Regions from separate parts of the uncultured Halovibrio sp. genome, predicted to be linked through region 1. Evidence: riboswitches for the same ligand, from Rfam matches in the RefSeq annotation. Region 1 holds a riboswitch; the other holds the start of a gene.

Region 1 (5,496 bases):
GTAGTCGGCCCGATAAACCGGCAGGGGCGGGCCGTCGCCGCCGATGCGCTCGGAGCGGCCTGCGTAGTAGTGCGCGTCGTAACGCGACTGGCGGGTGATCCCCGTCAGACTGGCGTCCTCCACTGGCGCCAGGGCGGATCGGATCACGTCCGGTGGCAGCTGCCCCGCCGCAACCGGAACATCGATCCCGGGACGACTGGTATGGAGCTGTTCGTTGCCGTCTTCGTCCATCGCTTTGTAATAGACCCGGCCGTGGAAACGGTGCAGCTGCAACTCATGCGGGCGCCGGTCCGAGAGCGTGGCGATGGCCGACGGCGCGGCAACGTCATCGTGGGCGCCGGGGCTGCTGCGGCCCAGGTGCTGCGTGAGGGCGGGCTCGCGGTCGACCCACGTCCAGTGGAAGGGCGCCATCGACAGCAGCCCGCTGAACACCCAGGTGGTGGCCAGCGCGCCGAAGGTCAGCCCCAGGTAATGATGCCACCGGAACCAGCCACGGAACGGGCTTATCCCGCCCCGACGTTTGTTGCGGCGCATCAGTATGAGCCCCAGAACCACGCCGCTGAGGCAGGCCAGAGTACCGATGCCGGAGAGCCAGAGGACCACCTGGCGCCAGAGCCCGGACAGATCCCGCAGCTGGGTGGGATAGATCCAGTGGATGACCGGCCCGGCATAGCCCCAGACCCGTTCGTGGAAGGTGGTGCTGTGGATCACCTCGCCGGTGGGCCGGGACAGATACAGGTGCGTGCCGGCTTCATCCGACAGGGCCACTCGCCACAACGGCGCCGGTGCCCGGACGTGGCTGTTGACGGTCCACTGGTCCGGGCCGTCCAGTTGCGTGATCGAGGCCACCCCGCTGCCGGAAAGGGAGTCGGCCCGTTCCACCGCCTGCTCCCGGTCCAGCGGGGGCGCGGGCTCACCCGTGTCGGCGAAGGCACTGTGCCACTGGCCGTCGTCGTCCATCGCGTGCAGGCGCGGGCGTTCACCCGGCCGGTTGATGCGAAGCCCTTCGGGATCGTCCAGACCCAGCCGGGCAAGCGCCTGTGATGGCGCCACAGTCAGCTCACTCATCGCCAGCGGCTGCAGCCAGGCCATGCGTTCATGGTCCGGGGTCCTCGGGTAACCTTCGAACATCATGACGATCCCCGAGGCGAACCACAGCAGCAGGATCAGGCTCATCCCGAGCCCGAGATAGCGGTGGAGCGGGATGAGCCAGCGCAGGGTGCGTTGCTTTAGCGGCCCTGTCATCAGAAGCTCCGGCTGTATTCAAGCTGGACGTTGCGGGGCGGGCCCAGGGTCTCCAGCCGGTAGGGATCGCCCTTGGAGGGCGTGGCCTGAGCGACCCCGTTGGCATATTGCCTGTCCCTCAGGTTCTCCAGGCGCAGGGTGATCCGGTGGGCGCCATCGGCTCCGAATTGACGCCAGGCGCTGGCGCTCAACAGGGTGTGATCGCCGTAGGATTGCCTGCCGATGTCCGCCGTTGTGGTGGCGACTTCGCCGGTGTGGCGGGCGTTGAGCTGCCAGCCCTGGTCATTGCCCTGCCAGCTGAGTGTGGCGTTGGCATGCCATTCGGGGATGTCGGCGATCTGTTCATCGCTGCCCCCTTCGCGGGCATCAGCCCAGGTGGCGTTTAAGTCCAGCTGCCAGCCGCGGTCGCCGCCCAGATTGAGCATCGCCTCAGCGCCGTGCACCCGGACCGTCCGATTACTGTTGGCGTACTGGCCATCCTGAACCGTGATGAGGTTGTCGATTTCGCGGTAAAAGCCCCCCAGATGCCATTCGACGGGCCTGCCGATGTGTCCGGTCAGTGACACATTGCTGTTGATGCTTTCCTCCGGCTCCAGGTTTTCATTCCCGGCCGGGAAGTCCTCGTCAATCACGAACATCTCAAAAGCCGAAGGCAACCGGAAGTTGGTGCCGACACTGGCTTTCAGGTTGAGGTCCCGGGACAGCGGTTGCTTCAGGCTGATGTTCCAGATGCTGTGATCATCGGCGAAGTTGGAGTGGTTGTAGCGGGCGCCCAGGGCCAGGTGGGTACTGGGTGAAAAACTCAGGTGTGGCCGGTACTGGACAAAGCCTGCGGTGACAGCCTCGGTCTTACCATCAATGCGCAGCGAGTAATCCTCGCCCTGGTAGCGCTGGTAATCCACGCCGCCCAGAAGCTGCGAGCCGCCGTCGGTCGTGTGACGGCCGGTCAGGTTGATGCCGTAGTCATCAAATCCCCACTCCGCGCGGTCGCTGATGAGTGTGATGTTGCGATCCGCGTCCATGTTCAGGCGGGTGTAGTCGGTCCACCAGTCGTGCCAGTAGGCTTTGATGAAGTAACCGTTCTGTTCATTCACCTGGTGATCCCACTTCAGGGAGACAATGTGCTCGTCGCGGTCGTTGACCGCCTTGAAGTTGTTGGAGGCCCGGGAGAAGTCAGCTTCAACATCGTTGCGAAGCACAAGCACATTCAGCGATTGGCCTGTGCCCGCATCCAGCTGGTAGCGACCACCGTAGGAGCTGCGGGTAAAGCCGCGTTTCTGGCGTCGGGCGCTGTCCTGAAGTGCGGTATCGCGGTAGGGCTGATAGCCGTCTGAATGGTCGTGCTCACCGAACACCAGCCAGCGCCCATAGTCATTGCGGTTGCTTACATGGCCGGCGAGGCGGCGGTCACCCAGTGACCCGATGGCACCGGTGAGGGTGCCCCCTGAATCCTTTTCAGGTTTACGCAGCACAATGTTCACAACACCGGCCACCGCCTGGGTGCCGTAGAACAGGCCCTGGCCGCCCTTAAGGATCTCAATGCGCTCCACCATATGAGTGCTGATGGAATCCAGCGGCGAGGTGCTGCCGAACAGCCGGTTATTGATGCGGACACCGTCCACCAGCCAGAGCACATCCTGGCTACGTGAGCCCTGGATGGCGATGTCGGCGTAGTCACCGCGGCCGGTCTTGGGACTCAAGTAGACGCCGGGCACGTTTCCCTGGAGTGCCTGACCGACATCGCTGATGCCGGTCCGTTCGAGCTCCTGAGCGTCGATGACTTCCAGTTCCGCGCCGTAATCGGACAGCTCCGAGGGAAGGGTTTCTTCAAGGGCAGAACCCTGGACTACCAGCTCGTCCAGTGCCATATGGTGATCAGCCCCGAGCGCGGACACTGGGGATACAAGGGCGAGTAGTAGACAGAGTCGTTTCATACAAGGTGCTCCAGCACTGAATCCATTAGTGATGGAGCCCTCACGCGGGCAGGCCGACAGGGGGTCAGCGGTTGTAACACCGGTCCGTTGGCGGCCCGAACACCTCAATCGCGAAGGCTCGGCTTCCGGCCCTTCAGTAATGTGGACCGGGCTTCGGCAGGTCTTCGGACTCAGGGGCGGGCGCCATTGCCTGGCGCTGGCCTTGGATCACGGCTTCCCATCCGGTCAGGACAGTGCCCGGGTTACCCCCTGTGATCCTTGTTCCCCAATACCGCTGCGCGTCAGTCCCGGACTCTCACCGGGTTCCCCAGCGCTCCTCGTGGAGCGCTGACCGAAGCGTCGGGGAGCCTAGGAAAGTCGCTGATGAAAGTCAAAGGCGGTTGGTGTCAGTTTGACCAGGCGGTGGCAATCCTCTAGGATTCGATCCTCTTTCGTCCCTGGGTGGTCAGCATTCGTTCGGATGCCTGGCTGAAACGGGAACCCGGTGAGAGTCCGGGACTGCCCCCGCAACGGTGAATGCTGGGCGCGGATCATACCCCGCCACTGTGATGGTGCCATCATGGGAAGGCGATCCGCCCGAACCGATCAGGTTCCAGCATGAGTCCGGAGACCGGCCCAGTGGGAACAGCATCGAGCGCGCGGCGGGCGCGCTGGTGACGCTGGCTGACCCGTAACCGACCCATGCGTCCTGAAACCCCGGAACACAACGGCCCACTTCGACAGGGGCTATCCACCGGTGCCTGTGCCACGGCCGCCTCGGTAGCTGCCGCGCGTGCGTTGCTGGCGGGTGTTGAGGAGCGATGCGTAAGTATCCGGTTGCCCCGAGGCGAGGAGCCGGCCATGACTATCGAGGACCTGGCGGTGACCGGCGTAGCCGCCACCGCCGGCGTCATCAAGGACGCCGGGGATGATCCCGACGCCACCCATGGTGCGCGGCTCTGGGTACGCCTGGAGCTGGGGAGTGAGCCGGGCGTACGCTTCCATGCCGGGGAAGGGGTGGGTACCGTGACCCGTTCCGGTCTGCCGATAGCCGTGGGCGAAGCCGCCATCAATCCGGTGCCCCGGCGCCTGATCGCCGAACACCTTGACTCCATCGCGGCAGATACCGCCTACGAAGGCGGCTTCGATGTCAGCGTCGGCATCGACGACGGTGAGGCCGACGACGTGATTCACGCGTTCACGCCGGAGGGCGGCCGTCCGGAACCGCTCCGGGTTGCCCGATTGGCAGCGCGGGGACTGGTCGAGATGGAGTGAATCACGTAGCGGGAGCGCCCGCCCGGAGACAGTGTGACACTGGCCGCCGAGACAACGGGCGGATCGGAGTCACTACTTCAGCTACCGCAGCTGGGTTATTATCTATAGCTAAATTGAGGACAGGATTTCGTAACTGTCTGAGTGGTAGCAATGTCCTATTTTGTCCTGTTTTAGCGATAGCTAAAGACAGACTGATCGTCCGAGGCTGTATACGTAGAAACACAATGGCAGAAAGCAGAACGCAGGCGAGGAACACTGTAGAGCCCGCAGAAACGAACGAACAGACGAATATCAACAGTAGTGTGACCCGGTACGAAGGCGATCAGCCGACAGAGCACAGCGTCTACGGCACGCGCCAGCAGGACAGCCAACTCATGTTCTTCGACGGGCAGGTCCCCGACGCGGAAACGGTTCGCAGCGGCGATGTCCGGGAACAGACGCTGGCCGTGCTCGATCAGATTCGTGCCATGGCCGCCGAATCCGGTCTCGAATCGCGTGACCTGATGCGGACGACGGTGTACCTCACGGAGATGGACCAGCTGGAAGGTGTCAAGCAGGCGTACGCGGCGTTCTTCGACGGGCAGCGACCGTCACGGACCGTCGTCGGTGTCGCAAGCCTACCGAACGATGCGGCGGTGCAGATCGAAGCGACGGGCGTAAAGCGGTAATCGGTGGCGAATCTGGGCAGCTATTGTCACTGAACCCAGCGGAACCGGATTCCGGCCGGAAGCCTGGCGACGGACCGCTGCGTTTGAGAGCCCCCGGTGCAAACGACGGGACATGGAGCAGATGGACGGCCTCGACGTCGTCGGCTGTGAGCGCTGTGACGAGCTCTGTCGCTCGCGCTCGCGAATCGTCAACGGCGTCGGCCCCGCGGACGCGGACCTGCTGTTCGTCGGCGAGGCCCCCGGCGCGAACGAGGACGAGGAAGGCGAGCCGTTCGTCGGACGTTCGGGGAGTATCCTCGACGACGCGCTCCGCGATGCGGGGCTGGCTCGCGCCGACGTCCGGATCACGAACTGCGTTCGGTGCCGTCCGCCGGACAACCGCGATCCGACGAGCG
Region 2 (5,496 bases), on a different contig from region 1:
CAATGGCGCCCGACGCCCCGAGCATGCCGGTTGGTGTGCCCCAGTGGACCGCCAGGGACAGGGCCGAGCCTCCAAGCCCCGCCATCAGGTAGGCCGCCAGGAACAGACCCGGCCCGAGCGCGCCTTCCACCAGAATGCCCAGCAGCAACAGGAACAGCATGTTACCAACCAGGTGCCCCACACCACCGTGCAGGAACATGTGGCTGAGCAGGGTCACCGGCTCCACATCGTCATAGTGCATCATGTACTGGCGCGTAAAGCTCTGGTCCATGAGCCGTTCAAACTCGGCCCTGTCGGCCTGCCAGTCGGCATACCGGTCGCTGTCCGGGTCAATGATGTCGCCGGATCGCAGCGCCGGCAGGAAATCCGGATGGGATTCCACCATGCGCGAGCGGGCAAGCGCGATGCGCCGGGCTGCCACATCATTCTCCGCCGCCCTGTCGAGCTGTTCCATCTGGTTGCGGAATTCCATTTCATAGCCGGGAACGAACTCCTCCAGCCAGGCCCACTCCCGCTTCTCGAGGCCACTCTCCTGATAGTACGAGGCCGCCTGCTGCATGACTTTGGTGTCGCCACCTTGAAAGATGGCGAACACGGCACCATTCAGGATTACCAGCAACAGGGTTACGAGCGGAAAGTTCTTCCGCGAAACAGCTTTATGGAGCGGAATGATCAGCATGGTTGGGCGTCCTTTTCTGTGTCCGGCTTCCTTTGGACCCGGGTCCGGGGAGAGCATAGCCCATTAACCGCCCGTAGCCAGCCCCGATCCCACTGACGGGATCCGTACATCACCACAGCGTGATCACCCACACGAACAGACAGGGGGAAACCCATGAAGATCCTGATGGTCCTGACATCGCACAGCGACATGGGCAACACCGGCCACAAGACCGGTTTCTGGCTGGAAGAGTTCACGGCACCCTACTACGCATTCCGCGATGCCGGAGCCGAGGTGACACTGGCCAGCCCCGCGGGCGGTCAGCCTCCGGTTGACCCCAACAGCGAGGCGGACGATGCCCAGACCGAGACCACTCGCCGCTTCCAGACGGATGAGGACGCGAAAACAGCGCTCGCGACGACACAGAAACTCTCGGACCTGTCGATCGATGGGTTCGATGCCGTCTTCTACCCCGGCGGCCACGGCCCGCTCTGGGACCTGGCGGAGGACGCCGACAGCATCCGTCTGATCGAGAACGCCGCCAGCCAGGACAAGGTGATCGGTGCTGTCTGCCACGCCCCTGGCGTCTTCCGGCACGTTAAGGGTGCGAACGGCGAACCGCTGGTCAAGGGCCGGGAGGCAACCGGTTTCACCAATACCGAAGAGGAAGCAGTGGGTCTTTCCGAGGTCGTGCCCTTCCTGGTGGAGGACATGCTGGAGGCCAATGGCGCGGATTACCGCTGCGGGGATGACTGGAGTTCGTTCGTGGTCCGCGACGGCAGACTGGTAACCGGCCAGAATCCGGCCTCATCCGAGGAAACCGCGAAAGCGGTCCTGAATACCCTGAAGCAGTAACGGGCCCGTCTGGGCCCGTTCAGGGTTACTGGGTGGTGTTGTAGACGTAGGAGTCGACCGTGCCGTCCTCGTTGAAACGCACCACCAGGTCCGTGGTTTCCGCTTCACGGAAGGCGGACCAGCGGTACTTGGCATAGGTCCAGGTCCGCTTGCCGTCTTCGAGACCAGTGCGCCACGGATCGCCGAACATGGCTTCAATGTCCGAGCGGGTCGTCTCGCCGACATTGATCTCTTCCACCTTGTGAGTGGCAAAGTCTTTGCCGACACTGGCGCAACCGGCAGCCACGAGCATCACACCTGCCAGAAACACGCCTGCGAACTGCTTGCCTGTGCGCATTACACTACTCCCTTTACGGATGTCGCCCCTATCCTACCCAGAGCCTTCCGGCACTGAAAGTCACGACCAATTGCCGTTTATTCATTCCGCTACCACTTGCTTTGGGTCGCCCTGCTGACCTACATTGGTCGCGTTCCGCAGCGAGGGGAACTCCGGTGAGAATCCGGGGCTGTCGCGCAACGGTATGGTGGTTCCGCCACTAAGCCCGATTACCTCCTCGGAACAGAGACTGGAGCCTTCGCGTCAAGGGTGAAAGGTCGGAAAGGGCACTGCACCACTACCATCCCGTGCCCCTACCCTCCGTTTCGACTCCGCGTTGGCTTCTCCAAAAATCCTCTGAAAGACTCAAGGAGAAGCCCGTGTTGGAAGCTACCATCCATTCCAATCCCGAATCCGTTCATACCGCCGGTATACACACCAGCGCTGAAACCGCTGGCCTGGACACCCTTATCCTGCAGAGCAGGCTGACCCGCAGCGCCCGGCGCCTTCTGGAAGCCATGGGGGTGCGCATTGAACCGGTGCGCTGGGACAGGATCGCCGGCCCCGCCGTCTACCGCCTGGCCTGCGCACAGCGCCGCCCTGTTCTCCACTGGCTGCCGCCCGAGGCCTCCGAGATGCTGATGGAGGATCTGCGCCGCGAGGAGGATGACCCGCGCACGCCGGAATGGGCCCATGACCTGCTTCGCCGCCAGCGTGCCGGCACCCTGCTGGACATGGATGACGGCATCGAGTTCGGGGACGACGGCATCGATGCCGGCCTCGTCCTGCATGATCTGCTGCGCCATCCCGGCGCCTGAACCAGCCGCCGGTCTCTGCGCTACATTCCGTCACAGGGATGGTGACGATGCTCACACTCTGTAATCGGCGCTGACAGCCATTCGGGAGTAGGCTGAATTGAGGCTTGCGACCAAACCAACAGGGAGGTTTGGCAATGGTGATGTCCGGCGGCTACCAGGCCCAGTCTTCTCATACCCTGATGCGGGTAGGGCTGGGCTCTATCGTCCTGCTGCTGGTTCTGGCGTTCGGGGCCGCCACGGCCCTGATTGAGTTCAAGACCGGGGTGCGCGCCTACGCGACCGGAGAAAGCCTCTGGTCCAAGGGGCGGCAGGCCGCCGTCTACCACCTGAACCGATACACAGAGACCGACGACCCGGCACACCTGAACCAGGCCCGCGAGGGCCTGGTAACGCCGCTGGCCTACCGCAAGGCACGCCAGGCGATGACCGCATCGCCCATGAAGGCCCAGCGCGCTGCCGAGATGTTCCGGGAGGGAGGCAGCCATCCCGATGACATTCCCCGCCTGATCAACGTGTACCGCTACATGGGGTATTCGAGCCTGTTCCATTCCCCACTGCAGATCTGGCGGGATGCGGACCCGCATATCCTTCGTCTCGAGGAGATCCTGACGCTGCTGTCGGAGGACGAGATCGACAGCGCCGAATACCCCAACCTCCGGGACGAGGTCGACCGCATCAACCAGGAGCTGGTGGCCATGGAGTCCGACTTCTCCTCGAGCCTGGGCCGCATCGACCGCACCCTGAACGGGCTCCTCCTGCTGACCGTGGCCACGGTTCTGGCGCTGGCCGGCGTGCTGGTGACAATGCTGTTCGTCAGTGCCGCAAGGCGCATGGCCCGGACCGAGGATGAGCTGCGCACCACACTGGAACACGCAGCCGTGGGCATGGCCCGGCTTTCGCTTTCCGGCATCATCCGCTCGGCCAACCAGCGCTTCGCCCAGACCCTGGGTTATCCCCAGGATTCCCTGGAAGGCATGCAGCTGGACCAGCTTCTGCTGCTCAATGAAGGCGAAACCGCCCTGGATATGCCGAGCCTGCGCCACAGGGTCCTGCGTCACGGCACATGGACTCTGACCCGCGATGAACCCTGGACCCGGGAGGACGGTACGCCACTCTGGCTGGAATTCACCTTCAGCGCGGTACGCGACCACCGCGGCCGTATCGCGGACTATATCGTGGTGGTGGACGACATTTCCCACCACCGGAGCCAGGTGGAGAAGCTCAGCTATGAGGCCAGCCACGACTCACTGACCGGGGCCATCAACCGCCGGGAATTCCTCAACCGTCTGGCCATCTGCCTGGAGAACACCGGTTACGAACGCAGTCGCCATGCCCTGTGTTTTGTGGACCTGGACTATTTCAAGGAGATCAATGACACCCACGGCCACCAGGCCGGGGATGACTGTCTCATCCAGCTGTGCCGGATCATCCGCGCCCAGCTGCGCGAAGGCGATATCCTGGCCCGCCTGGGTGGCGATGAGTTTGCCCTCATCTTCACCTACTGCCCCGTGGATGTGGCCGAACGCCTTGCCGAGGAACTGCGGCAACGGATCGCGGATCACATCTTCAGCTCCGGCAGTATCACTTTCAGGCTGAGCGCTTCCATCGGCGTTACCGAAATCCGCAGTCATCACGGGGATCCGGAATCCGTCATGGAGGCCGCCGACCGGGCCTGCTACGGCGCCAAGGAGCACGGGCGCAATCACGTCTACGTTGTCAGCCTGGATGACCCGGATACCGAAAAGGCTCCCCGCGGCTCTTGAACGCCACCGGTCGATCAGGGAAAGTATGCGTCATGACTCTGGACGCACAGCTTGTAGACACAGCCCGGGCAATGAACGCCACGGGCCTCAATCAGGGGCGGTCCGGCAATGTCAGCGCCCGTTGCGGCGATGGCATGCTGATCACGGCCTCCGGATGCCATTTCGACGACATCACGCCGGAACACCTGGTGGAAACCGACCTGGATGGCCGCTGGCGCGGCCCTCTCAAACCCTCCAGCGAGGCCTCTTTCCATGCCGCCATCTATCGCCAGCGCCCGGATGCCGGTGCCGTTATCCACGTGCACTCTCCCTGGGCCATGAGCCTGGCCTGTCTGCACCGCCGCATTCCCCCCTTCCATTACATGGTTGCGGTGGCCGGTGGCACGGACATCCCCGGCATCCCCTACGCCACCTTCGGCACAGAAGAGCTGGCGCAGCACGTGGCCCAGGGGCTCGCGGACCGGGATGCCTGCCTGATGGCCAACCATGGGCAGGTGGCACTGGCGGACACGCCGGCCGCGGCGCTGGAACTGGCGCAGGAGGTGGAGCACCTGGCCCGCAGCTACGGGCAGCTGCTGCCCATCGGCGAACCGGTGCTTCTGGATGATGATCGGATGGCGGAGGTTCTGGGCCGGTTCAGCAGTTATCGCCGCAACGCCCAGACCACCGGAACCTAAGACGACACGATGTGCTGCAGCCCGCTGCACTCGACCATGGGGTCATCACAGTTCACCACGATGTCCGAGTGGGCCAGCACGTAGCTCTTGCCGGTGATGGTGTTCTCCACCACCTGGTGCGGGCCTTCCTGGTGGACGCCGGTGAAATTGCCGATGAAACCGGTCTCGCGCAGGGAGACCGTCTCAAGACGGTCACCGGGCTGAATACGGCCTTCGTAGTGCATCAGCGCCAGGCGTGCAGAGGTGCCAGTGCCGGTCGTGCTGCGACAGATCACTCCCGGATGCACATAGGTGGTGGAGCGGGAGCGGTAGAAATTGTCCGCCACCTGCTCCACCGGACCCATGAAGTGCAGGAACGGCAACGGCCCCACGTCCCCGAGGGTGTAATGGGAAAAGCCCCGCTCCGCCT

The links. Region 1 has a riboswitch for cobalamin ahead of QZ501_RS01470 (cobalt-precorrin-5B (C(1))-methyltransferase). Riboswitches for the same ligand answer to the same signal wherever they lie in the genome.
Region 2: linked by a shared signal. The riboswitch ahead of QZ501_RS11285 (hypothetical protein) and the one ahead of QZ501_RS01470 (cobalt-precorrin-5B (C(1))-methyltransferase) in region 1 are both predicted to bind cobalamin.

The regions. Positions count from the first base shown of each region.
Region 1 covers NZ_CAJXMA010000003.1:320-5,815, reverse strand. The annotation lists gene QZ501_RS01480 (PepSY domain-containing protein) at 1-1,245, opposite strand, end outside; gene QZ501_RS01475 (TonB-dependent receptor) at 1,245-3,179, opposite strand; cobalamin riboswitch at 3,317-3,530, opposite strand; cobalamin riboswitch at 3,602-3,813, shown strand; gene QZ501_RS01470 (cobalt-precorrin-5B (C(1))-methyltransferase) at 3,861-4,433, shown strand; gene QZ501_RS01465 (RidA family protein) at 4,658-5,101, shown strand; gene QZ501_RS01460 (uracil-DNA glycosylase) at 5,223-5,496, shown strand, end outside.
Region 2 covers NZ_CAJXMA010000060.1:5,521-11,016, forward strand. The annotation lists gene QZ501_RS11270 (rhomboid family intramembrane serine protease) at 1-679, opposite strand, end outside; gene QZ501_RS11275 (type 1 glutamine amidotransferase domain-containing protein) at 833-1,513, shown strand; gene bamE (outer membrane protein assembly factor BamE) at 1,539-1,850, opposite strand; cobalamin riboswitch at 1,936-2,086, shown strand; gene QZ501_RS11285 (hypothetical protein) at 2,210-2,647, shown strand; gene QZ501_RS11290 (sensor domain-containing diguanylate cyclase) at 2,782-4,410, shown strand; gene QZ501_RS11295 (class II aldolase/adducin family protein) at 4,443-5,087, shown strand; gene QZ501_RS11300 (proline racemase family protein) at 5,084-5,496, opposite strand, start outside.